3 regions of the Metabacillus sediminilitoris genome follow, and region 2 is predicted to be linked to each of the others. Evidence: predicted binding sites of a transcription regulator. Region 2 holds the regulator's gene; each other region holds the start of a gene.

Evidence for each region. The regulator LexA, encoded in region 2, represses DNA repair genes until DNA is damaged. The targets are predictions, from matches to a motif close to CGAACATATGTTCG.
Region 1: the regulator LexA is predicted to act here: its motif matches at 7,381-7,394, upstream of recA (recombinase RecA).
Region 3: the regulator LexA is predicted to act here: its motif matches at 6,273-6,286, upstream of ruvA (Holliday junction branch migration protein RuvA).

The regions. Positions count from the first base shown of each region.
Region 1 covers NZ_CP046266.1:3,558,575-3,569,552, reverse strand. Annotated here, with positions in the region: gene yfmF (EF-P 5-aminopentanol modification-associated protein YfmF) at 1-862, shown strand, start outside; gene yfmH (EF-P 5-aminopentanol modification-associated protein YfmH) at 859-2,145, shown strand; gene ymfI (elongation factor P 5-aminopentanone reductase) at 2,223-2,945, shown strand; gene GMB29_RS17065 (DUF3243 domain-containing protein) at 3,023-3,280, shown strand; gene GMB29_RS17060 (YmfK family protein) at 3,490-4,284, shown strand; gene GMB29_RS17055 (helix-turn-helix domain-containing protein) at 4,293-5,183, shown strand; gene pgsA (CDP-diacylglycerol--glycerol-3-phosphate 3-phosphatidyltransferase) at 5,327-5,905, shown strand; gene GMB29_RS17045 (competence/damage-inducible protein A) at 5,930-7,180, shown strand; gene recA (recombinase RecA) at 7,464-8,504, shown strand; gene rny (ribonuclease Y) at 9,037-10,599, shown strand; gene GMB29_RS17030 (TIGR00282 family metallophosphoesterase) at 10,933-10,978, shown strand, end outside.
Region 2 covers NZ_CP046266.1:3,024,721-3,035,698, forward strand. Annotated here, with positions in the region: gene GMB29_RS14290 (YneF family protein) at 203-421, opposite strand; gene sirA (sporulation inhibitor of replication protein SirA) at 507-953, opposite strand; gene GMB29_RS14300 (DUF896 domain-containing protein) at 1,259-1,489, opposite strand; gene larA (nickel-dependent lactate racemase) at 1,760-3,022, opposite strand; gene GMB29_RS14310 (2-keto-3-deoxygluconate permease) at 3,122-4,240, opposite strand; gene GMB29_RS14315 (glycerate kinase family protein) at 4,218-5,402, opposite strand; gene GMB29_RS14320 (CdaR family transcriptional regulator) at 5,714-6,817, shown strand; gene GMB29_RS14325 (YneB family resolvase-like protein) at 6,951-7,610, opposite strand; gene yneA (cell division suppressor protein YneA) at 7,678-7,992, opposite strand; gene lexA (transcriptional repressor LexA) at 8,150-8,773, shown strand; gene GMB29_RS14340 (pentapeptide repeat-containing protein) at 9,518-10,405, opposite strand.
Region 3 covers NZ_CP046266.1:4,204,073-4,215,050, forward strand. Annotated here, with positions in the region: gene spoVB (stage V sporulation protein B) at 1-357, shown strand, start outside; gene GMB29_RS20255 (DUF421 domain-containing protein) at 452-1,108, opposite strand; gene GMB29_RS20260 (TIGR04086 family membrane protein) at 1,334-1,720, shown strand; gene yajC (preprotein translocase subunit YajC) at 1,767-2,027, opposite strand; gene tgt (tRNA guanosine(34) transglycosylase Tgt) at 2,054-3,199, opposite strand; gene queA (tRNA preQ1(34) S-adenosylmethionine ribosyltransferase-isomerase QueA) at 3,318-4,346, opposite strand; gene GMB29_RS20280 (DUF2905 domain-containing protein) at 4,377-4,577, opposite strand; gene ruvB (Holliday junction branch migration DNA helicase RuvB) at 4,570-5,574, opposite strand; gene ruvA (Holliday junction branch migration protein RuvA) at 5,585-6,193, opposite strand; gene GMB29_RS20295 (BofC C-terminal domain-containing protein) at 6,502-7,035, opposite strand; gene GMB29_RS20300 (hypothetical protein) at 7,243-7,425, shown strand; gene GMB29_RS20305 (DUF8096 family protein) at 7,500-7,688, opposite strand; gene GMB29_RS20310 (YhcN/YlaJ family sporulation lipoprotein) at 7,763-8,470, opposite strand; partial or broken gene safA (SafA/ExsA family spore coat assembly protein) at 9,879-10,019, opposite strand; gene nadA (quinolinate synthase NadA) at 10,313-10,978, opposite strand, start outside.

The sequences.
Region 1 (10,978 bases), 530 kb from region 2:
ACGAACTTTAAAACAACGAATCCAATCCGTATATGATGATAAAATGAGATACTCTAATTTACGTCTTGTTCAAGAAATGTGTAAAGGTGAATCGTATGCATTACATGTTAACGGGGAATTGGAAGATGTAGAAAATATCTCGGCTGCATCATTATATGACTATTATCAAAAAGCAGTTTCTACTGATAAAATTGACTTGTATGTCGTTGGTGACTTAAATCAAGAGCAAGTAGAAGGATATGTAAAACAGTTTTTTACATTTGAAAACAATCATCAACCCATTGCAGAAGAAGGCTCTAAAAAAGCTGTTGAAGAACGTGAAGTAATAGAAGAACAGGATGTTAAACAAGGGAAATTGAATATTGGATATCGTACTAATAGTACTTTTCGTGATGATGACTATTATGCGCTACAAGTGTTTAATGGAATTTATGGCGGTTTTTCACACTCTAAATTATTTATTAATGTCCGTGAAAAAGCAAGTTTAGCCTATTATGCAGCATCTAGAATTGAAAGTCACAAAGGCTTGCTCATGATCATGTCTGGTATAGAAGTTCAAAATTATGAACAAGCGGTATCCATTATCCGTGAACAAATGGCAGCAATGAAAAATGGCGATTTTAACGATCAAGACCTTGAGCAAACAAAAGCAGTTATTCGCAATCAATTATTGGAAACCATTGATACAGCATATGGATTAGTTGAGATCGTCTATCATAATGTTATTGCTCAAATAAATCGTCCATTTGAGGATTATCTTCAAGGAATAGAAACTGTTTCAAAAGATGATATTGTAAAAGTTGCCCAAAAATTGGAGTTAGATACGATCTATTTCTTAAAAGGAAAGGGGGGGAATGCATGACAAATCCAATTCGTTTTGAACAGCTGCAAGAAGAACTTTATCATGAAAAAATGGATAATGGACTCGAAGTCTATGTATTGCCAAAAAAGGGCTTTAACAAAACTTATGCAACCTTTACAACGAAATATGGATCAATCGATAATCGATTTGTCCCTCTTAATAAAGATGAAATGGTCACAGTTCCTGATGGTATTGCTCATTTTCTGGAGCATAAGCTTTTTGAAAAAGAAGACGGTGATGTGTTCCAACAGTTCAGTAAACAAGGGGCTTCTGCAAATGCTTTTACATCATTTACAAGAACGGCCTACCTCTTTTCTAGTACAAGTAATGTAGAGAAAAATCTTGAAACATTAATTGATTTTGTTCAATCACCTTATTTTTCTGAAAAAACGGTTGAAAAGGAAAAAGGGATTATTGGTCAGGAGATAAACATGTATGATGACAATCCTGATTGGCGTCTATACTTCGGACTAATTCAAAATCTCTATCAACAACATCCGGTAAGAATCGATATAGCTGGAACGATTGATTCAATTGCTAAAATTACGAAGGATTCCTTGTATGAGTGCTATCATACATTTTACCATCCTAGTAATTTGCTTTTATTTATTGTAGGTGCTGTTGAACCAGAAGCAATCTTGAAGCAAGTTAGAGAAAATCAACAGAAAAAGGAATTCACATCTCAATCCGAAATTAAGCGAGAATTTCCTAATGAGCCGAATGAAGTGTATAAAAAGATTGAAAAATTGTCGATGAATGTTCAAAGTTCAAAATGTTTAGTAGGTTTAAAAGCAAAAAATCCAAATCGTACAGGAAAAGATTTATTAAAATATGAGCTTTCAATGAACGTTTTATTAGATATTCTTTTCAGTAAAAGTTCTCAACATTATGAAAAACTTTATAGTGAAGGCTTAATCGACGATACGTTTAGTTATGATTATACCGAAGAGAATGGGTTTGGCTTCGCAATGATCGGTGGAGATACCGAAGATCCAGATAAGCTTGCTGAACAAATTAAAAGCATTCTATTTAAAGCTAAGAACGAAGGCGTTGATTTTTCAAATTTTGAAGCTGCGAAGAATAAAAAGATAGGTGCATTTTTAAGAGCCGTTAATTCACCAGAATATATCGCAAATCAATTTACAAGATATGCTTTTAACGAAATGAATCTTTTTGATGTCGTCCCAACTCTTGAATCGCTTACACAGGAAGATATTACCACAATCCTCAATGAAGCTATTGAGGAAGAATTATTCACTGTATGTCAGGTCGTTCCAAAGTGAAATTAAATGACTATGATATACTTATATGACTAATGGAAAGGTCTGACAAATGTCAGACCTTTTTTGAGGAGGAAAACATGGAAAAGTATGCTTTAATTACTGGTGCCAGCGGCGGGATCGGCACTGCAATCGTAGAGAAACTTATTGAAGATGGATATCACATATATGTTCATTATCATCAAAATGAACGTGCAATTAATGAATTAATAAAAGCTTATGAACCATACAAAAAGATGTTGTTACCGATTCAAGCTGATTTAACAAATCATAATGGAGTGCAAAAACTTATAAATCAAATCACTATGCCGATTGATTTACTAGTATTAAATAGCGGTATTAGTTATTACGGATTAGTAACAGATATGAGTGATGAGGAAATTGAGCAAATGATTGCATTACATATATCGAGCCCATTTCGATTAACACAAAAGCTTATCCCTGCTATGGTAAAGAAACGTGAGGGGAATATTATCGTTATATCATCGATATGGGGGATTGTTGGAGCATCTTGTGAGGTCTTGTATTCAATGGTTAAAGGGGGACAAAATTCATTTGTTAAAGCACTAGCAAAAGAGCTTGCTCCAAGCAATATCCGTGTAAATGCTATTGCGCCTGGAGCGATTAAAACCCGAATGCTTTCAAATTTTACTGAAGAGGAATTAAAAGCATTAGAAGATGAAATTCCCCTTGGAAGATTAGGTAACCCTAATGAGGTTGCCCAAACTGTTTCATTTTTAGCATCGAAGAACTCTTCCTATATTACTGGACAAGTGATATCGGTAAATGGAGGATGGAGTTAAATAAATCAAATTAAATAGAATAAAAACTTTTTGAAATGGAACAATAAACTTGTAACAATAATAAAGGAGGTACTCCTATGGCTGTTTTAGAAAATTGGGATGAGTGGAAAAATTTCCTTGGTGATCGTTTACATCATGCACAAAATGAAGGAATGAACGAGCAAGTCATCAATAACTTAGCATTTGAAGTTGGTGACTATTTAGCAAAACAAGTTGACCCTAAAAACACTCAAGAGAGAGTACTAGCAGATCTTTGGAGTGTAGCATCAGAACAAGAGCAACATGCTATTGCAAGTATGATGGTAAAGCTTGTTCAAAATAACGGATCACATTAAGAAGAGAGGAGATATCCTCTCTTTTTCATTATGATCATTAAAGGGTTTCATTTATATCTTTTTTGGATAAAGAAGAAGAAATGATTTGTTTTTGTTTACAAGCTAGGAACGTTTAATCGTTATGGTTTCGTTTTTATATAAATGGTCTTTCTTCTTTTTGATAAATCATTTATTATTAGTAATAGTGGTTGTTTAAAGGGGGACTAAACTTGTCATTTGAATGGTATTTGGAATATGAGATTCAAAAAAATCGACCTGGGCTCCTTGGAGATGTATCATCATTATTAGGGATGTTATCAATCAATATCATTACCATTAATGGTGTCGATGATTCTAGGCGTGGACTATTAATGAAATGTGAAAGCAATGATCAAATTCGCAGACTTGAATCAATTCTAAAAACAATGGACAATATAACTGTTACAAAGCTAAGGGTTCCAAAGCTTCGTGATAAGTTAGCTGTAAGACATGGACGATACATACAAAGAGATGCTGACGATAAAAAAACATTTCGATTTGTACGTGATGAACTTGGACTATTAGTTGATTTTATGGCAGAATTATATAAACAGGATGGACATAAATTAATTGGTATCCGCGGTATGCCAAGGGTAGGTAAAACAGAATCTATTGTGGCTTCGAGCGTTTGTGCTAACAAAAAGTGGTTATTTGTTTCTTCTACATTATTAAAGCAAACAATCCGCAGCCAACTGATAGCTGATGAATATAATGCAGACAATGTCTTTATAATTGATGGAATCGTTTCTACAAGAAGAGGATCTGATCAACATTTACAGTTAGTTAGAGAAATTATGAGACTTTCTGCAACAAAAGTAGTAGAACATCCTGATATTTTTGTTCAAAATACAGAATATACAATTGAAGATTTTGATTATATAATAGAAATTCGAAATGAGCCTGATGAGGAAATTACATATAAAGATGTTGAAGAACCTCAAACGATGTTTGATTCTTCCGGTCTTTCAGGCGGCTTTGACTTTTAGATTATGGGGTGTTACGGTTGAGTGAATTAGGAAATCGACTGAAACAAGCAAGAGAAGAAAAGAATATTAGCTTGGATGACCTTCAGGATTTAACAAAAATTCAGAAGCGTTACCTAATTGGTATAGAAGAAGGCAATTATTCGATGATACCAGGAAAATTCTATGTTCGTGCTTTTATTAAGCAATACGCAGAAGCAGTTAATTTAGATCCAGAAATGCTTTTTGAAGAATATAAAAACGAAGTTCCAAGTACATATAACGATGATTTACCAGAACAACTATCAAGAGTAAAAACACATAAGCAACTCCCTAAAACTGCTTCTAAATTTCTTGATCTTTTACCTAAATTACTAATTGGTGCTATTATTATTATTATTGCGATCGTGATTTGGGTATGGAGACAAAACGCCAATGAGACTGATCAAGTGAAAGAATCCACTGAAGAAGTTGAAAATGAGAACGAATATAAGAACAATGTAGAAAATACGACATCTACTGACAAAGAAGAAAAAGCAGTGAAAGAAGATGTAAAAGAAGGTTCATCAGTTGAGGAAAAAACAGAGCCTGAAGAGGAAAAACCTGCTCAAACAATTACCGTTAAAGGTGTTAATGGTTCTACAACAACATATGAACTCGCTGGATCAGAAAAATTTGAACTTGAGGTAATTGCGAAAGATCGAACATGGGTTAGTGTTAAAAATGGAAAAGGTAAAAGCTTTTTTGGTGCTGAGATTCCTAAAGGGGAATCAAAAGTAACGGATCTTACTGCTGAATCAGAAATTACTGTGAGAGTAGGAAATGTTCCGGGTACTGATTTGAAAATCAATGGTGAACTACTCCAATATGAGGATACAAAAACAACACCACAAAACATTACTATTATTTATACTAAACAATAGGGACTAACTCATGTTAATGTGTTTGATACCTTCCCCAACAAATATTGTCCTGTAAAGCTATAAATGTTGGGGAAAGGTATTAGACTATTGGTGGGTAGTCCCATTTTTTGTTTTCTAAATATATGACTCACGGAGGGAAAAACATGAATTTACCTAATAAAATAACGATATCGAGGATCTTTTTAATTCCAGTATTTATGATTATCATGCTTGCACCATTCAATTGGGGAGAACTGACATTTGGTAATGAAACCATTTTAGTCACTCATTTAGTCGGAGCAATTCTTTTTATTGTTGCCTCGACAACAGACTGGATAGATGGGTATTATGCACGAAAACTAAACCAGGTGACAAACCTTGGGAAATTTCTTGATCCTTTAGCGGACAAGCTCCTTGTTTCTGCCGCTTTAATTATATTGGTTCAACTAAATCTTGCACCATCTTGGATGGTTATTCTAATCATTAGCCGTGAATTTGCTGTTACTGGTTTAAGAGCAATCTTGGCTGGTGAAGGGGAAGTTGTTGCGGCAAACATGTTAGGGAAAATAAAAACGTGGACACAAATTATTGCCATTTCTGCGCTGCTCCTACATAACTTGCCGTTTGAATTTATTAATCTTCCATTTGCACAGATTTCACTTTGGGTTGCTACCTTTTTTACTGTAATATCTGGCTGGGATTATTTTAATAAAAACAAACATGTCTTTATAAACTCAAAGTGATCTAAATGATCAGGAGGAATTCCAATGAATATACGTACAGAAATAATTGCTGTTGGCTCTGAATTATTACTAGGTCAAATTGTAAATAGCAATGCTCAATTTCTTTCTCAGCAGCTAGCAGAACTTGGGATGAATGTTTATTACCATACAGTTGTCGGTGACAATCCGACACGATTAGAGCAAGCTATTGATGTTGCCAAAAAACGTTCTAATATCATTATTTTTACTGGAGGTCTCGGACCTACAAAAGACGATTTGACAAAAGAAACGATTTCAAATGCACTTGGAAAGAAACTTGTGTTTGATCAAGAGGCGTTAGATAGTATTGAAAACTATTTTGTGCAATCAAAAAGAATCATGTCAGAAAATAATAAGAAGCAAGCCCTTGTACTTGAAGGTTCATACATATTGAAAAATGATTTCGGTATGGCACCTGGCATGGCATTAGAGGCTGATCAAACGATTTACATGCTGTTACCAGGTCCGCCGAGTGAAATGAAGCCAATGTTCAAAAATTATGGCCGAGAATATTTCCAAAAACAACTTGGATTCCAAGAAAAGATTATTTCTCGTGTGGTAAGATACTTTGGAATTGGAGAATCACAGCTAGAAACTGATATACAAGACATCATAGACGAACAAGTTAACCCTACTGTTGCACCATTAGCTGGTGATGGGGAGGTTACCCTTCGATTAACTGCAAAGCATGTTGATGAACTGGTTGCAAATCAACTTTTAAACGAACTAGAGCAAAAGATTAATCAACGTGTTGGTGAATTTTTTTACGGTTATGAACAGACAACACTCCCACTAGAACTTAAAAAGCTGTTAATAGAAAAGCAAAAAACGATTTCTGCAGCAGAAAGTTTAACTGGTGGAATGTTTTCTGAACAAATAACAGCGTTGGATGGTGTTTCCCAATTCTTTAAAGGAAGTATTGTCAGCTATTCAAATCAAATGAAAGCTCAAATACTAAAAGTCTCACCACAAACTCTTCAGGAATATGGGGCTGTCAGTGAACAATGTGCAAAGGAAATGGCAGATCAAATCCGAAAGTTATCGAATAGCGATATTGGTATTAGTTTTACAGGTGTTGCAGGACCGGAACCTCATGAAGGCCAGCCAGTAGGTACCGTGTTTATTGGCATTTCGATGCAAAATAGGGAAACTCAAGTGTATTCATTTCATTTTGTTGGAACAAGGAAAGGAATACGTGTTCGAACGGTAAAGTATGGATGTCATTATTTAGTTAAACTATTAACTGAAATAGAATGATATAATAGACTCTCCTAATCATTCTTACATGATTGCTTACTTGAGAGATTCAAATAGGATCTAATTCTTTAGATCCTATTTTTGTGTGAATCTTTTCAGATGATCGAAAAATAGTTTTTACTATTAGATTTACTAGTCATTTTTAAATTATTTTACAAGCAAAAAGGGAAGTTTAGAATCATTTTCTAGTTAAAAATAATCGAATGAATGTTCGATTTTTTACTTGGCAAACGATAAAAAAAGGGGTATATTAATTATAGATTCAATTAAAGGAGGAAATTTAGTGAGCGATCGTCAAGCTGCCTTAGATATGGCGTTAAAACAAATAGAAAAGCAATTCGGTAAAGGTTCAATTATGAAATTAGGGGAACAAACAGATAGAAAGATTTCAACTTCACCAAGTGGCTCGTTAGCACTTGATGCCGCATTAGGAGTAGGTGGATACCCGCGTGGTAGAATTATAGAGATCTATGGTCCAGAGAGCTCTGGTAAAACAACTGTAGCCCTACATGCTATTGCAGAAGTCCAACAGCAAGGTGGGCAAGCAGCATTTATTGATGCTGAGCATGCGCTTGACCCTGTATATGCCCAAAAACTTGGTGTTAATATAGATGAGCTATTGCTTTCTCAGCCGGATACTGGAGAACAAGCACTTGAAATCGCAGAAGCACTTGTACGTAGTGGTGCTGTTGACATTCTTGTAATTGACTCAGTCGCGGCGTTAGTTCCGAAAGCGGAAATTGAAGGTGAGATGGGTGATTCTCACGTTGGTCTTCAAGCTCGTTTAATGTCACAGGCATTACGTAAACTATCAGGTGCGATTAATAAATCAAAAACAATCGCTATTTTCATCAATCAAATTCGTGAAAAGATTGGCATTATGTTCGGTAACCCTGAAACAACACCAGGTGGACGTGCGTTAAAGTTCTATTCATCTGTTCGCCTAGAGGTTCGTCGTGCAGAAACTCTTAAGCAAGGTAACGATATGGTTGGGAACAGAACGAAAATCAAGATTGTGAAAAACAAAGTCGCACCACCATTCAAAGTAGCTGAAATAGATATTATGTATGGTGAAGGGATCTCAAAAGAAGGAGAAATTATTGATTTAGGATCAGAGCTTGATATCGTGCAAAAAAGTGGTTCATGGTACTCATATAATGAAGAACGCTTAGGTCAAGGTCGTGAAAATGCGAAACAATTTTTAAAAGAAAATCCTGCACTCCGTATAGAGATACAAGAAAAAATCCGCAGTCATTATGGTTTAGATGAAGAAGCTCTTTTACCTGAAGAAAGTCAAGAAGAATTAGATTTACAAAATGATTAAAAAGGGCATCAGCCCTTTTTTTATTAATTCATAAAATATTTTTAAATAATAACTATATATAAAAATAATATTTTCATCATCCTATATTTTAATAAAATAATAGAATACATAATTCTCTTATTATAATTAACATATTTGGATATAATCTTCAGAAGAAATGCGTCAAAACTATATATAATATGACATAATTCTACAAACGCATCACTTATTTTCGACAATTGGAATAACAGCTACATGATTGGCAATTGGTTGAGTACCTTTAATCGTTATCATGACAGGCTTGACAAGAAAAATACACACATTTACAATTAGGATGTATATTTTACAATTTTGTAGAATGATGATTGAAGCATTTTGAAAGCAAAAAATGTTGGTACTTGAATTTGTCTTCCTAACAATTCGAATAAGACGTAAAGTTCAACATGGAATCTAAAGCTTTGTGCTGTATGTTGACAACTTATAATTGAACAATGTACATGCCGACACTTTAATCTAGAAAAAAAACAAGTTCATAGCAAGAGGAGGTGTAATGATGGACATCGTATCAATAATCATCTCCATTTTGCTTGGCCTAATCGTCGGTGCAGTTGTTGGCTATTTTATTCGTAAATCTATTGCCGAAGCGAAAATTGCAGGAGCAAATCATGCTGCTGAACAAATTCTCGAAAAAGCAAAGCGTGATGCAGAAGCTACGAAAAAAGAAGCACTTCTTGAAGCAAAGGATGAAATCCACAAATTGCGAACAGAAGCAGAGCAGGAAGTTCGTGAAAGACGAAACGAACTTCAAAAACAAGAAAATCGCTTATTACAGAAGGAAGAGAATCTTGACCGTAAGGACGAGTCTTTAGATAAACGAGAAGTTATGCTAGAGAAAAAAGAAGGTTCTCTGAATGAAAGACAACAGCATATTGAAGAGATGGAAAGCAAAGTGGACGAAATCGTGCGTAAACAGCAAACAGAGCTTGAACGCATATCAAGCCTTACACGAGATGAAGCAAAGTCGATCATTCTTGAAAAGGTTGAAAATGAGCTGTCACATGATATCGCTATAATGATTAAAGATAGCGAAAATCGTGCTAAGGAAGAGGCTGACAAGAAAGCTAAAGATATTCTGTCGCTTGCTATTCAACGTTGTGCAGCAGATCATGTAGCTGAAACTACTGTTTCTGTTGTAAATCTTCCAAATGATGAAATGAAGGGCCGTATTATTGGACGTGAAGGACGTAATATACGAACATTAGAAACTTTGACGGGTATAGATCTAATTATTGATGATACTCCTGAAGCAGTTATTTTATCAGGGTTTGATCCTATTCGAAGAGAAACAGCAAGAATCGCGCTTGACAAACTTGTTCAAGATGGTCGTATTCATCCTGCTCGAATTGAAGAAATGGTCGAGAAATCTCGACGTGAGGTTGATGAACACATCCGTGAAGTTGGAGAGCAAACATCGTTTGAGGTTGGTGTACATGGACTTCATCCGGATTTAATTAAAATATTAGGTCGTTTGAAATTCCGAACAAGTTACGGACAAAACGTGTTGAAACACTCAATGGAAGTTGCATACTTAGCAGGTCTTATGGCTGCAGAACTTGGAGAAGATGTGTTATTAGCTAAAAGAGCTGGTCTACTGCATGATATCGGTAAAGCGATTGACCATGAAGTTGAAGGAAGTCACGTAGAGATTGGTGTGGAACTTGGAACAAAATATAAAGAGCATCCTGTTGTGATTAACAGTATTGCTTCACATCATGGTGACACAGAACCAACGTCAATCATTGCCGTTATAGTTGCAGCAGCAGATGCGTTATCAGCTGCTAGACCTGGTGCTCGAAGTGAGACGCTTGAAAACTATATTCGCCGTCTAGAAAAACTTGAGGAGATCTCTGAATCTTATGACGGTGTTGAGAAGTCGTTTGCGATACAAGCAGGTCGTGAAGTACGAATTATGGTAAAACCAGACAGTATTGACGATCTACAAGCACATCGCCTGGCTAGAGACATCCGTAAAAGAATTGAAGAAGAACTTGATTATCCAGGTCACATTAAAGTTACTGTTATTCGTGAAACAAGAGCTGTTGAATATGCAAAATAAAGTGGTGCAGAAATGCGCCACTTTATTTTTTTAAAAGGCTCTTTTTCTCTAAGAGATTGTTGCTTTTAAATCGAAAATTATTTAAGGTTGATTGGAGCAGATTGCGAGACTCCTGCATAGAGCAGCGGGACAGGTGAGACTAATGCGTGCGTTTACGCCGTAGAGGATCACAGCAAGCCCCGCGGAAATAGAACATCCTCTCGCTGCAATCAACCACACCGCACTACTTGATAAATAGCAATAAAGTTTGCGAAAACAGCTTTTTAAAATATGTGTAAGACTAAGTTTCGTAAAGAATCGAAAAGAAAACTGATAGTAGAGAGGGCCTCAATTATGAAAATATTATTTGTTGGTGATGTATTTGGATCACCTGGTCGAG
Region 2 (10,978 bases):
TACTCGTAATAATATCTTCTAAATGTACAAAAAACCACCTTCGCTGCTGATATTTCCAGCAGAAAAAGTGGTTTATTAATTGTTATAAGAAGGATTAAGCATTTTAGAATAAAAAATCCGATGAAAGATTCACCAACCGCTATTAATAGAGAAGATGTTTTCATTATGTAAATTGCTTAAAACCTTATTATATCAACGGTTTTTATTTCATTTGACCATTCATAGCTTTTAGCATTTGATTGATTTTCTTTTGGGAAGGTTTCATCCCCATTTGCATCATCATCATTTTTAACATTTGCTCGTTGATTGGTGGATTTTTCTTCAGGTAAGTCATCATATATTTACGCGCAATGAAAAATCCTAGTGCAATACCAGCAAGTAGTGCTAGAATGCCTACTAGAATAACAACCCATAATTCCATTATTTTTCCTCCTTCGTGTTGTCTATCTTACAGTGTACTAAACCCTTGGATATTATACAACATTTGCTTAATAATTTCTTCACTTTTAACCAAAATTTCTTTCTTTAATAGGATTTAACCACCCGTATCTTTCTCCTTGTAAATCCATAGCTAAAAAACAAGGATCAAATTTCCTTAATACTTCAAAGAAAATAGTTTCCGCCTCATAACTTCCATTCGAAGATAGTTCAATATACCGGTCTTTCACAATCATCGTAGCACTGCCTCTATTTCCCTTTAATTCCACTTTGTGAATATGTTGAACCTTCTGATAATCAACCCGATTTGCTAAATGTGAACAGAGCAGCTGATCTATAAACAAAGTAGGTATTGGTTTTGTAATATAATTTATTTGTTTTGCAAGCATATCTACATGATTTGAGCGAGCTGTTGTCCAATGATAGTCTTGAAACAGGTGATAAATTTTCGACTCCCGTCCAAAGTAGTGACTAGCAAATTCCTCTTCTATTAAGTATATATAATAGTGTCTCACTATTTCACTCTCCCTCTACCATCCAATTGCTATAATTATAAAAGATTCTTTAAGCAATAATTGTCTTAAGATGGAGAAAGAAGCCACTATTTTTGTCGAAGTGATAAGAAAACCAAAACCCGTTAAAATAAGTCCATAGAAGTAGGACAAAATATCAGTCCTGCTAAACTTTAATCCCACGGAAAGATCCAAATCATTTTTAAAGCTAAATACCATAACGATACAACTAAATAATTGGTCTAGCAAATAAGGGGTCATCTTAATTACTGATATAAAAAAGAATAAATCACTAGGATTTATCCTTTTTAATGAAGATTATGTTTTTTCACATCTTTTAGTTTTTGAGGTGTTACATCATTTCCATTTGGATCAATAATCGTTACACCTTCTAAAGTATTTTTGATAGATGAACGGAAAGTTTGAAGATATTGTTGACGAAGTGATTGTTGCTCTTCTTTTTCTTCCGATGTTAAACCAACAGATTTAGCTTTTTTTGATAATTCATTTATACGATTAAGTTTTTGTTTAGGTAACATATTTTATCTTCTCCTCTCAGCTCATGCATGTTAGAATTCTATATCATTGATTTAAAGAAATAAAAGAAATAGAAGGAGTTCATATCTCCGTAATCTTTTATCTTTAAAATACCTAAAATAGTTATAACATACATGTCATATTACTAAAAGGAGAAACATCTGACAACTAATATGACTGCCACTTATCAATATACTTCGTTTTTCATTCCTCTTCATGGAGTAGTTTTGCTTGTAGTTAGAATGCTTATTAAGTAAATTTGAATGAATACGTTATTCTTCAACATATGGAATTGTCAGTGGTCCTAAAGGAAGTACTGCAACTTTCATATCTTCTCCGTAACTCTCCTTCAATTCTTCCAATGTTCGATCAATATCCTTAGTAGATGTAAACATTGCATTGTTTACATCTTCATCTGATAATGTTGAATAAACAAAAACATCTGCCCATACTTGAATAACAGCCTGCTTTTGAACTTGCCATTGATCAAACATTTTAAATTCAGGATCATTAATCATATCTAATATTTCTTGCGGAGTTTTTCGCATCCTAAGTATTTCTGCATAATTTCCATGGTTAGGTAATCCATCTGAGCATTCAGCTGCACAGATAATTGTCCCTCCTTTTTTGACAATTTTATGAGCAGCACTCATACCTTTTACAGCCTGGTATAAATTTTGATCCAACGGATAGCCAGAATTAGATGTGATGACGACATCAAAACGATCATCACATTTAATCATTGAGTGTTCTTTGACATAAGCACAACCTTCATCATGTGCTTCATAAAGCTCACCTGCAAAAACATTGGTAATTTGTTTTGCTTTATTTAATGTTACGTTTAACATGAAATGTGGTTTACAGTAACTATTTACTTCGCGGGTCATATCCTGTACAGGATTATTGACCATATTTCCCCATGTTGATAATGGATCACCAATCATTCGGGCATTATGAAACGTCATAATTGTCTCAATACCAGCAATGCCAGGCATAATACCCTTAGGTCCCCCTGAAAATCCAGCAAAAAAATGTGGTTCAATAAAACCAGTAACAATACGAAAATCTGCTTCAACATACTCTTTATTGAGATAAATATCACACCCGAATTTACTTTCCCCAACGTTCACAAGCGTTTCTTTATCATGACAACTATTATTGATTACACGCACATTGTCTACGACCCATTCACCCAACATTTGTACAAATTCATCCCTTGTTTGATCTCGATGTGTACCTGTACCATTTATGATGACAAAATTATTTAATGGAACATGTGGTAATTCTTTAATTAACCAAGGTACTAGCTTGTGGTTTGGTGTTGGACGTGTAATATCACTAATAACGATTGCAACTTTATCGGTTTCTTTAACCATTTCATGAAGTGGTTTTGACCCGATAGGATTTCTTAATGCTTCTATAACGGCTTTTTCTTCATTTTCTAAGCCCTCTAGATTATTAGGTACAACAATTACTGAGTCATCTGGAACATTTATTGTTAATCCTTCTTTACCATATAAAAGTGTTGTTTTCATTCTTTTATCTCACTTCCTGTGTTAGTATCAAATGTCCTTTTTCATTTTCTATTTTAAAACCCCTGAAGCTCTTTACACATCAGGGGCAAATAAACAATTTTACAGATCGATTGATGCATTTTTACCAGCATGACTAGATTCATCATATTCTTTTTTCGCATCAATACCTTTTTTCTTCTGATAATTATCCATCAATATAACAGCAACTGGACATAAAACAGCAGTTGTTAAAGTAGCAATTGAAATTTGAGCAGTGGCAATGTTAACAATATCCTGATAGCTTTGAGCTTCAGCAGCTGTCATCATACCAGAGCCAGCAGCAACTGTTGCTGCCGCTGCAATTGCTGCAGGTGTTGCTGCCGCATTGCCAGCTGTAGAAGCTTCTGCAACTGGTGCGATTTGACTCTTTTCTCTGAACAATTTAAATACAAGAATACCTGTACCTCCTGTTAAGACTACAGTCAAAACTCCAAGCAATAATCCCGCACCTACTACTTCCGGATTAAAGAAATTTGCTAAGTTCATTCCTGCACCTAAAGCAAAGGCAAAGAATGGTACAGGTAACAGCTCTCCCGGTTTTAGGAATTCACGTATTTCAGGGTCTAGGTTACCCAAAATCATACCGATTGCGATCGGAAGTAATACAGCAATAAATGCAATAACCGGAAAACTTGAACCCATCATTCCAAGAGCCATTAATGTAAAGAATGGACCATCGTTTAATGAAAGAACTGAAACTGCTCCAACATCAGAACGGTTGCCGTATTGACCTGTTAAAGCAGCATACATACCACCATTTCCGTTTGTCATAGCGGCAATAATAGCTACAGTTGATAATCCTAATAATCCATTCATAGGATCAAATAACATCCCAAACACAACACCAACAGCAAGACCTGTAAGATATTTAGATGTAGTAAGTAATACACCTTTTTTAAGCGCTCTTCCGCCAACCTTTAAATTCATTTGACTTCCACAGCAAAATAGAAATAAAGCAATTAATGTTAATGAGCCGTTTTTAAACAATGCTTCTGAAAAACCGCCAATCTTAAGCATTTCATAGTTTCCTTCTTCAGTAGGAGCAACACCTAATACTTTTAGAAAATCCATAATAAATGGGATATGCAGTTGATCGATTGTATTTATTAGTGCACCTAACAAAAGTGGAACAACCATTAAACCACCAGGAACTTTTTCAATAGATTGTTTTATTTTCATTAACATCTCCCCCTTGTTTAACGAATTTCGAATTATGAATGGAAAAAGTACGTAAAACTTGTTCAGCTGCTTGTTCGAGTAAGAAAGTAGCCTTCTCAAATGCCTCATCAAGATCCATGGGAGCGTTTACAATACTATGGATACTTCGAATTCCATATTGATATAACTCATCAATCCCCTTACCTATTGATCCAGCTAATACAATCGTTGGGATCCCCCATTTTTGAGCTTCTTGTGCAATACCCATAGGAGTTTTACCTGACGCAGTTTGGAAATCGATCTGCCCCTCACCTGTTATGACAAGATCAGCTCCTGTTAATGCATGAGCAAAATTTGTATACTCAATGACAATATCTATACCTCGCCTCATATTAACTGGAAAAAATGCTAGAAAAGCCCCTCCTAATCCCCCAGCTGCTCCTGCACCAGGTCTATCATGGAGTCGTATACCTGTTAATTCTTCAACTTTCTCAGCAAAATGACGAAGCTTTCGATCTAATTCTTCGACCATTTTAGGTGTCGCTCCTTTTTGTGGACCAAATACATATGATGCTCCATTTAAACCTATAAGTGGATTTTGCACGTCCGAAGCAAGTAGAAATGATGATTCAGCAATTCTTTTATCAAATGTGCTATCATCAATTGTGGCGATTTTGTCTATTTCTTCAGCTCCCAGGCAAATTTCATTACCATTAATATCTAGTAACTTCATTCCTAATGCTTGAAGCATTCCAATACCACCATCATTTGTTGCACTTCCACCAATACCCAGAATAAAATGACGACATCCATTATTTAATGCTTCCTTAATTAATTGTCCTGTACCATATGTTGTCGCTTTCAATGGATTTCTCAAATTAGCAGGAACTAAATTTAAGCCAGATGCACTTGCCATTTCAATAATGCATGTTTTTCCATCACCTAGCATTCCATATTCCGCTAATACATCTTTTTCTATTGGCCCCTTTACTTTCACTGATACTTTTTTTCCTGTAGTAGCTTCAACAAGACTGTCCATTGTACCTTCTCCCCCATCTGCAACAGGAACTAATACAGTTTCAGCATATGGAAGATAATTTTTAATTCCTTTTTCAATTGCAACCGCAGCCTCTAATGCACTAACGCTTCCTTTAAAAGAATCTGGTGCTATGACAATTTTTATGGTATCCACCCCCTGGTTAGCGCTTACATTTTTATTAACCTTGTTCAATATAGGTTAAGTTTATTATATAAATAGTACCGAGAAATAGCTTTGTTCATATTAAATAAAAATAGTGTATATTTTTAAGAATTTTTTGTTTACTATAAATAAAAAAGCTAAATGCCTCTCAAGAATTAATTTTCCGCTTTCATCTAGTTAGCTCAGAGGAACTTTAAAATTTGTCATTAACTATATAATTCAGATATAAATTGAAAGTCTTTTTACAATTCCACTATAAATCTTACAAATGAGACAATGAGGATGTGTACAAATTGTTAACTCAAGAAATTGCAGAAGAAATTGTTAAAGAAACGATGAGACGTTTAAATCGCAATATAAATATCATGGATCCTACTGGGACAATTATTGCTTCAGGAGATTCAACTCGAATAAGTTATTTCCATGAAGGTGGATTTCATGTCATTAAGTCTGGAAAGCCTTTAGTTATTACAAAACATAACAAAGATCAGTGGAGAGGAAGTAAAATAGGAATTAATCTGCCAATTGAATTCCAAAATAAAATTATTGGAGTCATCGGAATAACCGGAGAACAAAACGAAGTAGAAGAATTTGGTGAACTCGTAAAAATGACTACTGAGATGATGATTAAACAGTCATATTTAGCTACTCAATCAGAATGGCAGGCTAGATCAAAAGAAGAAACGTTTGTTGAATTAGTAAAAGAAAAACCTAATTATGACTTTATTGATCAAAGGCTTGAATTATTACAAATTAATCTGATTCCACCTTTTCATATGTTTTTAATAGAAATCAAATTGATAAAAATACAAAGTCAATCACTAATTAGAAAACTTGAAGAGATATTTAATAAAAAATGCACACTTATTGGGTTTCTAGAAGTTGGCAGAATGTTTATTCTGTCTTCCGGTATTTCTAGTAAACAGGCAATAGATAAAATCAACATTATTCAAGACATGCTAACTAAATTACAAATACAATGTAAAATAGGCTACGGTACTCCTGTTTACACAAGAGAAATGCTAAAAGTATCCTTTAATGAATCAGAAATTGCGTTATCGATTGGAAAAGTTAGAGAACTATCATTTAATTCATACTCTAATATGGAAGCAGAAGCACTTATTATTCAGATTGATGAGGATTTGAAAAAACGTTTTTTAGAGAGAATCTTCCCAACAATAGATGCAAAAGTAATTGAAACATTACAAGCATTTTTTCAATGTAATTTTAATATTACTGAAACAGCAAGTAAACTATTTATCCATAGAAATACTCTTATTTATCGATTAAAAAAAATAAAAGAAGAAACAGGCTATGATCCACAAGTTTTTAAAGATTCAGTTCCTCTTCAATTAGCTATTTGGATGTATGTAAATAAACTCTCTACTACTAACTGAAAAGTAATAATCAATAATAGGTAAAACAATATATAAAAAATATTATTTGAAAGCGCACACATATGAAAGTCTTTATAAAAAAGAGTCATTAAATTAACGAGAGCAATGCATTCATTATGTTGCTCTCTTTCAATTAATTTTGTGCATCTTCCATATGCTTTTCAATGTATTCCTTATATCTTCTGTGAACTGTTGCTTTACTAACATCAAATCCTACACCTCTTAGAGTAGCAGCTATTTCATGAAAGGTTAACTTTTTTTGACGTAGTTTTAATATCTCCTCAATTGGAACTTCAATTTTTTCACGACCTCCTCCACTTTCTAAATTCGATAAATTATCTTGAGGTCTATACCCCTTTTTTATAGCTCTATTCATACCTCTACTGATTTTATAGTTTACAAGTTTCCTTTGAAATTCTTCAACCGTTGCAAGAATATTCAATACCATAAGATCACTTTCTGATAATTCAGGCTCTCCTTGTTCTGTAAGTGTAAAAACCTTCGCATCTAATTTCCTTATTTCATGTAAGATAGCTATTTTTGCATGACCTCTCCCTAAGCGGGTATCATCTTGAACAAGAAGAATGTTAGCTTGTTTATCTTTTAACAGCGCTAATGCTTCTATCATTCCTTCTCGATCGATATCAAATCCACTATGCCGTTCTTCAATAATCTTTATAATTTCAATTTTATGTAAACACGCTAGCTTTTCTAATTCTTCTCTTTGTCTTTCAATTGATGAATCCTGTGTTTCTTTTTCTGTACTAACACGACAATAAATAATAGCCTTCATTTTTAACTCCCCAAATGATTTATATATGACTATACCTAATCTAAATTAAAAAAGTAAAAACTACATTTTATTTACTACTGGCAATCTGTTCAATTTGATGCTCCTGCTCTCTTTCTACTGGTACATAAACTAAATCGCCTGGCTTAATTATACTTGAATGAATTTCGTTTTTTTCCTGTACCCACACAACAAATTCTTGTTTTGATATTTTTGTGTTAACTGAATATTCTTCGGCAATACTCCATAAACTGTCACCTTCTTTAATTTCAACTTGATGATATTTTTCTAAACTTTCTTTTGTACCTGTATAAGAAACGGCCCCAAAAACAGCTACTAATACCACAAAAAATGAAAAGATGTAGATCATTGACTCTTTTTTCATATTAATCACCCCATAAGAATATTTGTTCGCATTTATAAATTGAGTATAATACGAACGATTGTTCTAGTCAATCTTTTTTCTCGAACTTATGTTTGTATTAATAGGAAAAAGATGCTATAATAAACATATATTATAGGAATCCGAGGTGTCTCAGAGGATGACGAAACTATCAAAAAGACAACAAGATATCTTAAGCTTTATAAAAGATGAAGTACAAAAGAAAGGGTATCCACCCTCTGTACGTGAAATTGGCGAGGCAGTTGGATTAGCATCTAGCTCTACTGTTCACGGGCACTTAGCTAGGTTAGAATCAAAGGGATTAATTCGACGTGATCCAACAAAACCTAGAGCAATTGAGATACTCGAAGAGGATGACTCCTTACACATCCCAAAAAGCAAGGTTATAAATGTTCCAGTTATCGGTAAAGTAACAGCTGGTCTACCTATTACTGCAATTGAAAATGTAGAAGAATATTTTCCGCTTCCAGACAAATACGCTACTGACGATGAACATATTTTTATGTTAGAAATTATGGGTGAAAGTATGATAGAGGCTGGAATCCTTGATGGAGATATGGTCATTGTAAGACAACAGCAAACTGCGAATAATGGCGATATCGTTGTTGCAATGACAGAGGAAGATGAAGCAACGTGTAAGCGATTCTTTAAGGAAAAGGATTATATCCGTTTACAACCTGAAAATTCTACAATGGAACCAATTATTTTACGCAATGTTTCTATTTTAGGTAAAGTAATTGGTGTGTACCGTTCAATACATTAAACTCTTGCCAATTTGAACTGCACCTGCAATTGTTGGATACAATCTAACAATTGCAGGTGCAGTTTTTACTTTATCATTCATATTATTAAGGACTTTTTAAACTATAGGATCTTTTAAACAACACTTCTAAACCATGTTCTTCGTATTACATTACACAATTCCTTACAACACTTTCCGATGTACCAATGGCTTCACAATCGTAATAGGATCCTCACCTGTTAAATATCGCTGAACGTCTCCTTTATCTTCAATAAAATGAGCGAATTGTTCATTCGTTTCAGCATATTTATCCAAATAGAATTTTTTGAAATTGACTTTACATCAAAATGTTTTCAGAAATAATTATTAAACTTTCTTCATACTCTAAACCTATTAAAAATTCACTTTCAAGTATTTTGATCTTATCTATTGTTTCAAATATGTTTGTACAATTAATGTTCATCAATTATACCAATCATTATGATTTCTGAATACAGAGCAACGTGATTTCCTATTAGCTGATTGTTGATTATCTCTTTCGCTTATACATTTTACTAGTTAACATTGGCCGAATGTAAAAATAATAAGGATACAGAAATTTTTTCTAATGCTAAATTTCTGTATCCTTAATATGTAATATTTACGAACCTCTGGAACAAAAGTAACATCCAGATGTCAATGATTCGCTTTTACAACGTGTTAAAATTAAATAGTTCATCTGTCTCTACTATCTCTAACAGGTAATGTTGGATTTGAATATCATTTTTATTCGAACCAATGTGTTGGTCGAGAAAGCAAGATTGGTATTTTTGTACTTGCATCGCCCTTCGCCGAATTAATCTGTACTTGAGTGAGAAAGATACTCCCTGTCAGGTCCGCCCCCCTTATGTCAGCATCCCTTAAATCAGCACCGATAAAATCAGCGAATCTCAAGTCCGCATATTGAAGATCAGCAGCAATGAGATATGCCCCTCTCAAGTTGGCTCCTTTGAGATCTGCCCCTCTAAGGTTTGCCCCCATAAGATCTGCCCCTCTATGGTCGATCTTCCGCCTATTTATAGAGCTCTTATATTGGAGAAGTGACTCTTTCCGTACTAGTTCACTTGTCTTTAAAAGTAAAGTGTTCACTTCTTTCCGATGTAATGGAATATCTAGATCAATGAGTGAATCAGCACGAAGCTTTGTAAGTTGTTCCGTTTTGTCGAGAGCAAAGTGCAGCTCACTGTGAATCAGTCGAGATGCTTTCAACGTCAGTGCTTCGGTCAGATACCAGAGCATCTCATGAAGTTGTTGCATAATTGGAAACACATCAAACATTTTCTTTGCTATATCTGTATCTTTTCTCCAATTGATCCCTTCAAAAGTGACATTTGAAACTTTTTGTCCTGCTCCGAAGCAATCAAATACAGTACACCCTTTATATCCGTGCTGTCTCAGGCTTTTGTGAATACTACAACTATAGTCTGATTTTAAATTAGTACAAGGTTTACCAGCGTCCTTATCCATCGCAAAATCTGCTGAAGCAGCAAAGGGTAACGCTACACAACACAAGCCAAAGCAGTTTTCACAGTCAGCACGAAGATAATTGTGACTATTGTGACTATTGTGACTATTGTGGCTTATTGTATTTCTATCATTATCATTCTCAAACAACACGGGCACATCCTTTGAATTTTCATTACTATTTCTATATGAATATAAATCTTGTAAACAAGTGCTTTCCAATTTTATTATATTATCACTGTGTTAATTTACTGTCAATTATTGTTATTTTAGAAAATTTTATAAAAGCATCTTACGGGAAATCAAAAAGGTCACATTAACATGTATTGTTCTTTTTCCCATTAGTGCACTTGTGTTCGGAACATATACTTTCTTATTTTAAAAAATTAAGTTCATTCGAATTGACTGATATAATTAATTCCTATATTTCCTTTTCATTTCATTTATTCCTTTCAAACTTCTGTGGGTTAATTACGGGTGGTTTTATGGGTGTGAAAATAGTGGTGAATTAACCTTTTATACAAAGAAACTATACTCTCTAAATGTTGAATTTGAAGGAAAAACCCATAGAAAATATCTCTACGGGTTACTTTGTTTTGACATGATACTGCAACTTCAAATTTTTTAACAAAAAAGACCGTAACTATGCGAAGCAAGTCAGAAAAAAAGGAGTCTATTTATTGTATGATTGTATAGCACCTGTAAACCTTCCCTGTCAAGGAT
Region 3 (10,978 bases), 1.2 Mb from region 2:
TTAGCTACAAGGCCATCGCTTGGGATCCTTGGAGCAAGCTTAGCTATTGTGATCGGAATGATGCTTGTTACCTCTTTACACTTTGCTACTGTAATGAAAGTCATTCCATTTACTATCTATATCAGGGACTATTTAAAAAGCGGTTTGACGATGATTATTTCAGGAGTTAGTGGATTTCTTGTTTATGAAAACATCTTGATTCATAGTTCTTTCGTGCTTAGATTGATGATTGCATTATGTGTGACAACTATTATTTACTGTATACTCCTTTTACTCTTAAACTTGGTAGAAAGGGATGAAGTGAAACGAATTCCTTATATCGGAGTGCGTCTGGCAAGATTTATTCCTGTGAAATAATTTTTAAAAAACAGACGGATTTTTTTACCGTCTGCTTTTGTCATTCGCATAAATAAAAAAAATGTTATCATAGTCTATTTCTGAACATTCACGATCACTTTTTTTCATCCTTAAGATCAATAAAAAAGATTCCTTTTCCAAATGTACATAAAGAAATTTGTTTTATGTCAGAATAACCTAGTTTACGAAGTTGCTGCCTTAGCCATAAATTATTTTTTTGAATAGTCTCTAAATTGTCCTCTTGAATATCGCCATCAATAATAAGTGGAACTTGTAGCTCTGGCTGTTGTTTTTGATTTTTTTCTTTTTTAATGATTGATAAACTGCCAGATGATTCTAAAATGGCAAATTCTACATCAGAAACATTACTAATATCCTTTTCACGGAGTTGTGTCATTAAATCATCAAAATTATAGCGTTGCGTTCTCATTGCATGCTCATCAACCTTTCCGCGATTGATAATAATGGTAGGTTTTCCATCAAGTAAGTGACGAATTTTCTGAGATTTAACCGACAAAATCGCTAATGAAATTTGAATAACCATAAGAAGAAACATCGGGATAATCGTATGAATTAATGGATCTTTATGATCCTCAATAGCCGTTACAGCTAATTCTGCAATCATTAGAAATACAACTAAGTCAAATATACTTAATTCTCCAATTTCTCTTTTCCCCATTAACCGAAAAATTAAAACAATTACGAAATAAAGAATGATTGTTCGAGCCACAATGGTTAAATAAAACTCCATTATATGCCTCCTTTTTTCACCATTTACTTATGAATAGTTTAGGCGTTTACGTTTCTTTTATGTAAGTAATCTTAAAATCTTCATTTATGATAAATGTTTTATCAAGATCATTAATCGAGTAGGGTTCAACATAATATTTATATTCTATTTTTTTCTTCTATGAATATTCTGTATTAAGACGAGCTGCAACAAGCTTGAATATGAATTCACATAGGAGGAACACTTATGGAAACAAAAAAATGGGGAAAAGCCATCCTTTATGGACTTATCACTATTTTTGTGATTGCATTAGTAACAAGCTTGATCTTTGCTTCTCTGTTAAAATTCACTAGTCTAACTGAATCATCTATCACTTGGCTGCTTTTAGGCCTTTCTATTTTAGCTTTATTTATCGGCGGATTTGTAGCTGGCGGAAATGGAAAGGAAAAAGGTTGGTTAGTTGGTGGAGTAACTGCCCTGCTTTACTCATTGATTATCTTTCTTTTTAAGTTTTTAGGATATGGACAAATTTTTACGATGGAAGAAACGTTGTATCATGGAGGTTTTTTAATAGTAGCAATGATTGGAGGAGTTTTTGGTGTTAATATGACTTCTTCAAGAGAGAGTAAATAAAATCAGGGTTTATATAAACCCTGATTTTTATTGTACTGCTATGTATTTAGTCTTTTACGACTTCACGAATTGAGCGACGATCGAACGTCATACGAGTTCCGTCACCAACTTTTAAAACAATCTTATCTTCATCGATTGAATCTAAAATACCGTGTAGTCCGCCAATTGTTACAATTTTATCGCCTTTTTGAAGGCTGCTTTGCATCTCACGTACCGCTTTTTGCTGCTTTTGCTGCGGACGAATCAGCAAGAAATAAAAAATTGCAAACATAAGAACTAAAGGTAGTACTGTTGTTAACATATCCATTTACATTTCCCCCCTTTCAAGCATGCTTAAAAGTTTTTCGCATTCGGCTTATTAAAGCCATATTGTTCAAAAAATTCATCGCGGAAATCGCCTAAACGATCTTCACGGATAGCTTGCCTTACGTTCTCCATTAAGTTTACCAGAAAATATAGATTATGATAAGAAGTTAATCTTAATCCGAATGTTTCGTCACATTTTATTAAATGACGAATATAAGCTCGTGAATAATTTCGACATGTATAACAATCGCAATTCGGGTCTAATGGTCCGAAATCTTTTGCATATTTTGCATTCTTAACAACCAAACGACCTTCACTTGTCATCAATGTTCCATTACGTGCAATACGAGTTGGCAGTACACAATCGAACATATCAATTCCACGAATAGCTCCGTCAATTAATGAATCAGGTGAACCCACCCCCATTAAATATCGCGGTTTATTTGCAGGCATAAGTGGAGTCGTAAATTCAAGAACACGATTCATGACATCTTTCGGTTCACCAACAGATAAACCACCCACGGCATAACCTGGAAAATCTAACGAAACTAAATCCCTTGCACTTTGTTTACGTAATTCCTCATATTCTCCACCTTGGATGATCCCAAATAAGCCTTGTACGTCAGGTCGTTTATGAGCTTCCAGACAACGTTCCGCCCATCGGCTAGTACGTTCAACTGATTTCTTCATATAATCATATTCAGCTGGATACGGTGGACATTCATCAAAAGCCATCATAATATCAGAACCTAAATCATTCTGTATCTGCATAGCCTTTTCTGGAGAAAGGAAAAGCTTGTCCCCGTTTAGATGGTTACGGAAATGGACACCCTCTTCTTCAATTCTTCTCATATCACTTAGACTAAATACCTGGAATCCGCCCGAATCTGTTAAAATCGCACGATCCCAGTTCATAAACTTATGTAAACCACCGGCTTCTTTTACAATTTCATTGCCAGGACGAAGCCATAAATGATAAGTATTACTTAAAATAATACCTGCTCCCATTTCTTTCAGATCTTCTGGAGACATTGTTTTCACTGTGGCAAGTGTACCAACCGGCATAAAGACTGGTGTTTCAAAGCTGCCATGCGGAGTATGCACCTTACCTAACCTTGCTCCTGTTTGTTTACAGGTTTTTATATGTTCGTAACGAATTGGTGATGTTGACACCTTTTTTCCTCCTTAATAAAAATGCGTAAGCGCCTTGCGGCTTGGACAATAGGCATCCACGTGTAATGGCGCTCTTGCAATGAAGTTGGAGCACTGCTAATATCCTGATGATTTAAATTTAGATGATAAGCATAGCATCTCCAAAGCTAAAAAATCGATATTTTTCTTTAACAGCTGTTTCATATGCATTTAATACATGATTTCTTGATGCAAGGGCACTTACTAACATAATGAGTGAAGATTTAGGAAGGTGGAAGTTCGTAATCATTCCATCAATCCCCTTAAATTCATAGCCTGGATAGATAAAAATATTCGTCCAGCCACTATCTGTTGCAAATTTCCCATCATGTTTTGACGCGATCGTCTCAAGTGTTCTAGTAGATGTTGTTCCAACTGAAATAATACGCCCACCTTTTGCTCTAACCTCATTTAACAGTGCTGCCGTATCTTCTGTCATTTGATAGAACTCTGCATGCATTTCATGTTCTTCTACTGTATCTGCATTAACCGGACGGAATGTACCTAAACCAACATGTAGAGTAATAAACGTAATATGAATGCCTTTATCTTTTAATTGCTGGAGTATTTCTTTCGTAAAGTGCAAGCCTGCAGTCGGAGCTGCTGCAGAACCAATTTCACGTGAAAAAACAGTTTGATATCGTTCACGATCATCCAATTGTTCTTTTATATAAGGCGGTAATGGCATTTCTCCAAGTGAATCAAGAATTTCATAAAAGATTCCTTCATAGTCAAAATGGAGTAATCGTCCGCCATGGTCACTTGTACCGACACATGTTGCTTTCAGGACACCGGAACCAAAAGAAATGACTGTTCCTTCCTTTACCCTTTTCGCCGGTTTAACCAACGTTTCCCAAACATCCGCCTCTTGTTGTTTTAATAATAAAACCTCAATACTTGCCCCAGTATCTTCTTTTACCCCAAACAGCCTTGCTGGCATTACCCTTGTGTTATTTAAAACAAGGCAATCACCAGGATGAAAATAATCTATGATGGACTTAAAAGTCTCATGTTGGATTTCACCTGTTTCCTTATGAAGAACCATTAGTCTTGATGCATCTCTATCCTTTAATGGAACTTGTGCAATTAATTCTTCTGGAAGATGAAAATCAAATAATTCTACCTTCAAAACATTCACCTTTTTCTAAAATAGCTTACATTATTTAAACCTGCCCAATAATGATAATATCAATGAAAGGACGATGCTAATCACAATGCATGTGACAATTGGGAAAAACACGGTTGTATTCCCTTTTTTAAAGATAATATCACCTGGTAGTTTCCCAATAAATTGCATAAAAAAACCTATGACTAAAAGCAAACCACCAATGATCATTAAAATCTTTGGAAAATCAGTCATTATTCGGCACCTCCATTTGGAAATGGCGGTAAACAAGATCAGTTACAATTCTGCCCCTAGGAGTTCTTTGTAAAAAACCTATTTGAAGTAAATAAGGTTCATACACATCTTCAATCGTATGAGCCTCTTCTCCTATTGTTGCCGAAATTGTATCAATCCCAACCGGTCCTCCACGGAATTTTTCAATAATACCTAAAAGCAGTTTATGATCAATATGATCCAACCCTAATTTATCAACTTGAAGCCGTTCAAGTGCTTCAATCGTTAAATCATTAGTGATTATCTCAGCTCCCATAACTTGAGCAAAATCTCTTACCCTTCTAAGTAATCGATTGGCAATTCTCGGAGTACCTCTTGACCTTCTTGCCATTTCAGTGGCTCCATCTTCTTCTATACCCATTTCAAGAATATCAGCCGTACGTTCAATGATATGTGCCAGCTGTTTTTCATTATAGTACTCTAATCTGCACAAAACACCAAATCTATCCCGAAGCGGTGCGGTTAATAAACCGACCCTTGTTGTTGCTCCAATAAGCGTAAATGGCGGGAGATCTAAACGAACTGACCTAGCTGAGGAACCTTTACCGATGACAATATCGAGACAAAAATCTTCCATGGCAGGATATAACACTTCTTCTATCGAGCGATGTAAACGATGGATTTCATCAATAAACAATACATCTCCAGGCTCAAGAGCTGTTAAAACAGCTGCTAAATCACCCGGACGTTCAATCGCAGGTCCAGAAGTTGTTCGAATATTCACACCCATTTCGTTTGCAATTATGGTAGCTAATGTTGTCTTCCCTAAACCTGGAGGACCATATAATAATACATGATCTAGTGTTTCACTCCGCAGCTTTGCCGCTTCAATGAACACTTTTAAATTTTCTTTCACTTTATCTTGTCCAATATATTGTGCTAAAGTTTGAGGCCTCAAGCTTTGCTCAATATAGGATTCCTGTCCATCTGCTTCACTTGATACAAGGCGTTCATCCATGTTTATCACCTTACTTCAATAGCTTTTGCAATGCTTTTTTAACATATTGATCTGTCGTTAATCTTTCTTCTTGCAGTAATGGGACCACTTTTTTTATTTCACGCTCAGCATATCCTAACACTTTTAATGCCTCAATAGCTTCATTCAAGGCTGTGTTTGCTGTTTGTTTTTCTTCCATATCTTCATGTGTAAAGAGGTTTGGTCCATATAAAGCGGCCACATCGCCAAGTTTACCTTTTAAATCCAAAATAATTTGGCGTGCCGTTTTTTTACCAACCCCAGGAAACTTAACGAGAAATGTATCATTTTCATTTTCAATTGCCTCTACCACCTGTGATGGATCGCCAAAAGCAAGGATTGCCAGTGCGCCTTTTGGGCCAATTCCTGTAACATTAAGAAGTTTCATAAATAAAGCTTTTTCTTCCCTAGATTGAAAGCCGTATAAAGCTAATATATCTTCACGAACATGCTGATATGTATAAATGATAATTTCATCTTGTTTGCTTTTTTTATAAATGAACGGATTCGGTGTATGTATTTGATAGCCTAAGCCATTATGATCTATGACGATATATTCCGGTGTCACATGATCCACAAACCCTTTAATAAATTCAATCAAAATATTCACCTCTCATGCGACTGTACCTCATTGTAACAAAAAAAAGTTAGAATCAGAAGGAAATTTTGCAAGTAGTATGCGTACAATTGTTCCTATGATCTATCATACCATTAAAAACAAGAGCTTGGTATTTTTCGAAATTATTTGAAAAGAATTTTATAACAAAAAAAACACTCATTCGGGTTTTTACCCTTAATGAGTGAAGCGCCTAATTATCTCATATTTACAGGCAGAAATGTCGGTCTTATAAAATGACAGAGGACTAGGTATTACCTCTATAAGCTGACTTATTTAATGAAAGCCCTTGTTTATTTTTTGGCTGGTTTAGAATAGTTTTCAAGCGTTTCTAGAACTTCTAAATACTGATTTTTCGTTTGAATTCTTATCCCTTCCATTAATTCATCATGTTTATGGCTTTCTAGTTTTTTTATATCAATTTGAAAAAAAGATTGTATAACATCATTTGTTTCAGGTTTTCCATTAAATATTGATAATGTGCCATCTCCAGAAATGCCGAAGTAGCCATTTGTTTTTAAAAGTGGCGAAATATCATCTATCTTTTTTCTTATAATGATTCTTTCTTTATTTTGATCAATTAATTGCCATTCATGATAAGTAGTCCAGAAATCATCCATGGAAAAAATTTTCTCACTTTTTACTTCCTCACTTAACTCCCCATCGAGATATGTTCGCTGTAAAACGACTTTTATAGTTAGAGGTACATGATCCATTATTTCTTCTGCTTTTAGATTTTTTTGATTACCGTTTATTAACGTAATACTAAAAAACACTGTAAATAAAACAAAAACGGTAAGGATGCGACTGTGATGAAACATGCTCATCTAGCTCACCTCGTTCATTTAAATTCGTACAAAACTAATTAACAAATCAGATCATTTATTATTGTGACCAATAATAGAAAGTTTAAGCAATAATAATAAATTTCAAGTCCGCTATTTATTTTTCTGAAATATTATTCTTTTATAGGCATTATCATTAAACTCCACATACCTTTGGGACATATATTGTTAGTAAAAGGAGGGATGACCATGAATAATTGGATTTTCTTATATTTAGCTGGTATTTTATCTGGCTTTGCACTAATTGAGGTAACATTAACAGGTTTCTTAGCTAGTTTAACACCATTTACAACAGTTATTGGAGCATTAGCAGTTCTTGTCTTCTCACTAATCCTCATTTATAAAGGCGTAAGGGATTTATTTAACAAATAGTTTATGCAAAAAAGTCACTCAACTGTCAATTCTCCTTCATCTGAGTGACTTTTCCTTTTATGAAACTTTTGATACTAAATACTCTTCTTCATGCCGCATTCTCTGCATTCTCTAAGAAAGATAAAATCTTTTACAGAACTTTTAAATAATGTGTTACCACAATTATCACATCTGCCGCTTATTTCATCAGGGTATTCTTTGAAATCATAAACAATTGATGTATCTATTCCTTTTGTTTCTCTTTTTGGTTTTACTTCATCCATACATATCACCTACGAATAAATAGTATAATTTCTATCATAACATGGAAAAAAACAAGGGGAAATCCCCTTGTCATTTAGTCGCGATTATTATTAAAAGGTCGTTCAATTGCATCCCCTAAATCATCCATTAAATTATTGATATCCGTATCAACATTATTTCTGTCTACTCCGTTTTGAATATCATTATCAATATTTCGGACTCGAGTAAATGTACCTTCATCTGTAACTACTTGTACATTTCTTCCTTTTGCCACTTTTTGAACTTGTTTTCTAATTTTATCTTTTAATTGATTTTCTTCCGTTCCCTGAGTATCTACTGCAACAATGATATTGTTATCCGTAACTAAGACACGTGCTTCATCAACATGATTCATTTTTTCTACTGCATTCCTAACCTGTTGTGCAGTTTTTCCTTCTTCACGTTGGTTCGTCCCAACATTTCTTATATGACCATGATAATTTTCATCGTTATGGCTATAACGATTATCTCTTACTAGACCATTATCACGATCTCCAAGTGGAACTGTTTGATTTGTCATATTACGATTTTGATTACGATCGTTGACTCGACGAAAATAATTATCATTGTTTTCATTATTCATTCCGTCCATCATTTCAGTAACAGGACCCTCGTTATCGACATTCGTATCTTCATTTGAATAGTATCCCATAGGCTGTGCATTGTCATTTTGTCTTGTATCTAATGCACCTTGGTTTGCATTACAAGCAGCTAGGCTTGTTGATATAATCGCAATGGCTGATAACGCAGAAGCTTTTTTCATTTTATTCAATACAAAAACCCCCCTGTGGTTACTTTCAAAAAGAGCAATAATGCTCATTCAATAGCTTGTACCTTTAGAAGGGAGATCAAACTGTTACTTAACGGTAACAACATTAAATAATGGGTAATGTAAAAATGTATACTTTTATCACGATAGAAAAAAATAAAGCAGAAGAAATTCTTCTGCTTTATTTTTTATTTTAATCCTCGTCTTCTTCCCGATCATCAAAATTAGGTGTTCCGAATAGTTGACCATCTTGTGGTGAAAATTGAGTTGGATTATACCCTTGTGAAGCCATAGATTGCGGCTGCATTTGTTGCATTGGTTGCATTGGATAGCCCGCAAATGGCTGTTGCATTGGATAACCCGCAAATGGCTGCTGCATTGGATAGCCCGCAAAAGGTTGTTGCATTGGATAGCCATAATGAAAACCTTGATGATGCGGATATCCTTGAGCTTGAGCCGGCCCCCCACATCCGCAATCATGTGGATTAGGAGCATATGCTGGTGCAACAGCTTGTGGATATGGCATATTTGCTGCTGGTGCTTGATTTTCGTAATCATAATCATCATCCATATCTTCATTATATGCCCCTAAGACTTGATTAGGATAGTAACCAGATCCGGGTAATACTGGTGAGACTGGAACTCCCGCATATGGATTTACAGGAAATCCTGGTCCATATTGAGCTGGAGCCATTTCTTGCGGGTATGGCTGGTTTGCTAAAGGAGCCATATTTTCATCTTCATCATATTCAGCTGGACTTACAGCTGTTGGGTATGGCTGATTTGGCATCATTGCTGGGTCATAACCATATGGCATTGGATGATATGGTCCTGGAGGACACAATCCGCTTCCAGGTAATATAGGTGAAACAGGCACTATATATGGTGGCGGACAATAATACGGTTGGTACATCGCTGGAGCAGTATATGCAGGCATTTGCATATTTGGTATATTTGGTATGTTTGATATATTCGGCATATTCGCCATCTCTTCAAAAGCCTCCTCTTGTTGTTCTGTTTTTTCGTAATATGGCTTTTCTTTAGCGGGTTCCTTATACGTATCTTCCTCAGCTTTTGTCATTTCTGGCAAAACATTTTCAGGTTTAGGCGGCAATTGCGGGGCTGCCATTTGCGGCATCATCGCCATATTCACCGTATAATAATTATTCACATCTAAGCCAGTATATACCGGATGTTGAACATTTGGTACAGGAGGTATATAAGGTTTTGATGGTTTTTCTTGAATTGGTTCCTTCGGTACAGTATCTTCTACACCTAGAACTTCCTTTGGTTTTTCTTTTGCAAAAGGATGTTCAACCATAGGCATTTCTTTCTTTTGTGCCGGCATAGTCATTGGTGCTTCTTTTTTAATCGCCACATTGCCTGATGGATTGCCTGATGGTACTTTAATTTTCATTCCTGGCATAATTAAATCTGGATTGCTTAATTGAGTGTTCATGCTTTTTAACTCTTCGAAATCAACCCCATATTTTTTAGCAATCTTCCAAAGAGTATCGCCTTTTTGTACAATATGAATTTTCAATGCTTTCCCTCCTAAGCATAAAAGTGAATCTAGCCTCATCATGATGAGTCGCTTTAACATAAATCAATTTTCAAAATAAAATTGATTATGTTTTTCATGTTATAATCGTTAAACATAATTCCACTAATCTTCATCACAATTTATGAAGAGAAAATGAAAATTATGATTAAAACTCGTATTAAAAATTGGATAACCTGCTTATATAGGAAGAAACCTTTGAAGGTTCCTACTATGTAGTAAAAAAAAAATAAAAAGGAACTAACAAAATTGTTAGCTCCTTTTCTTTACACTAATTATACATTTGCAAGCATACGATCTAATGCTAATACAGCATCCTTTGTAATTTCTGCAGGGACAATGATTTGATTTGTTAGTTCACCTTTTTCTAAACCTTCTAAAGCCCATAACAGATGCGGCAAATCAATTCGATTCATCGTTAAACATGGGCACATATATGGATTTAACGATACAATTTTTTTATCTGGGTTTTGATCAATAATACGTTTGACAAGATTCATTTCCGTTCCAATTGCCCATTTTGAACCCGGCTCAGCTGCTTCGATCATTTCAATTATATATTTAGTTGATCCAGCATAATCTGATAAACCGACCACTTCTCGACTGCATTCAGGGTGAACAATAATGTTCATATCAGGTTCTGTCTTTCGAATATGCTCTATATTACTTACTGTGAAATTCTCATGTACAGAACAATGACCTTTCCATAAAATAACGACAACATCCTCAACATCTCCATCATATTCCAACTGATTTGTTATTGGATTCCAAATGGCCATTTTCTCCAAGGGAATCCCTAAATCATAAGCTGTATTTCTTCCGAGATGCTGGTCAGGCAAAAATAATATCCTTTCCTTTTGTGTAAACGCCCACTGAAGCATTTTTTTTGCATTAGAGGATGTTACAGTTGCTCCGCCATTTTTCCCTACGAATGCTTTAAT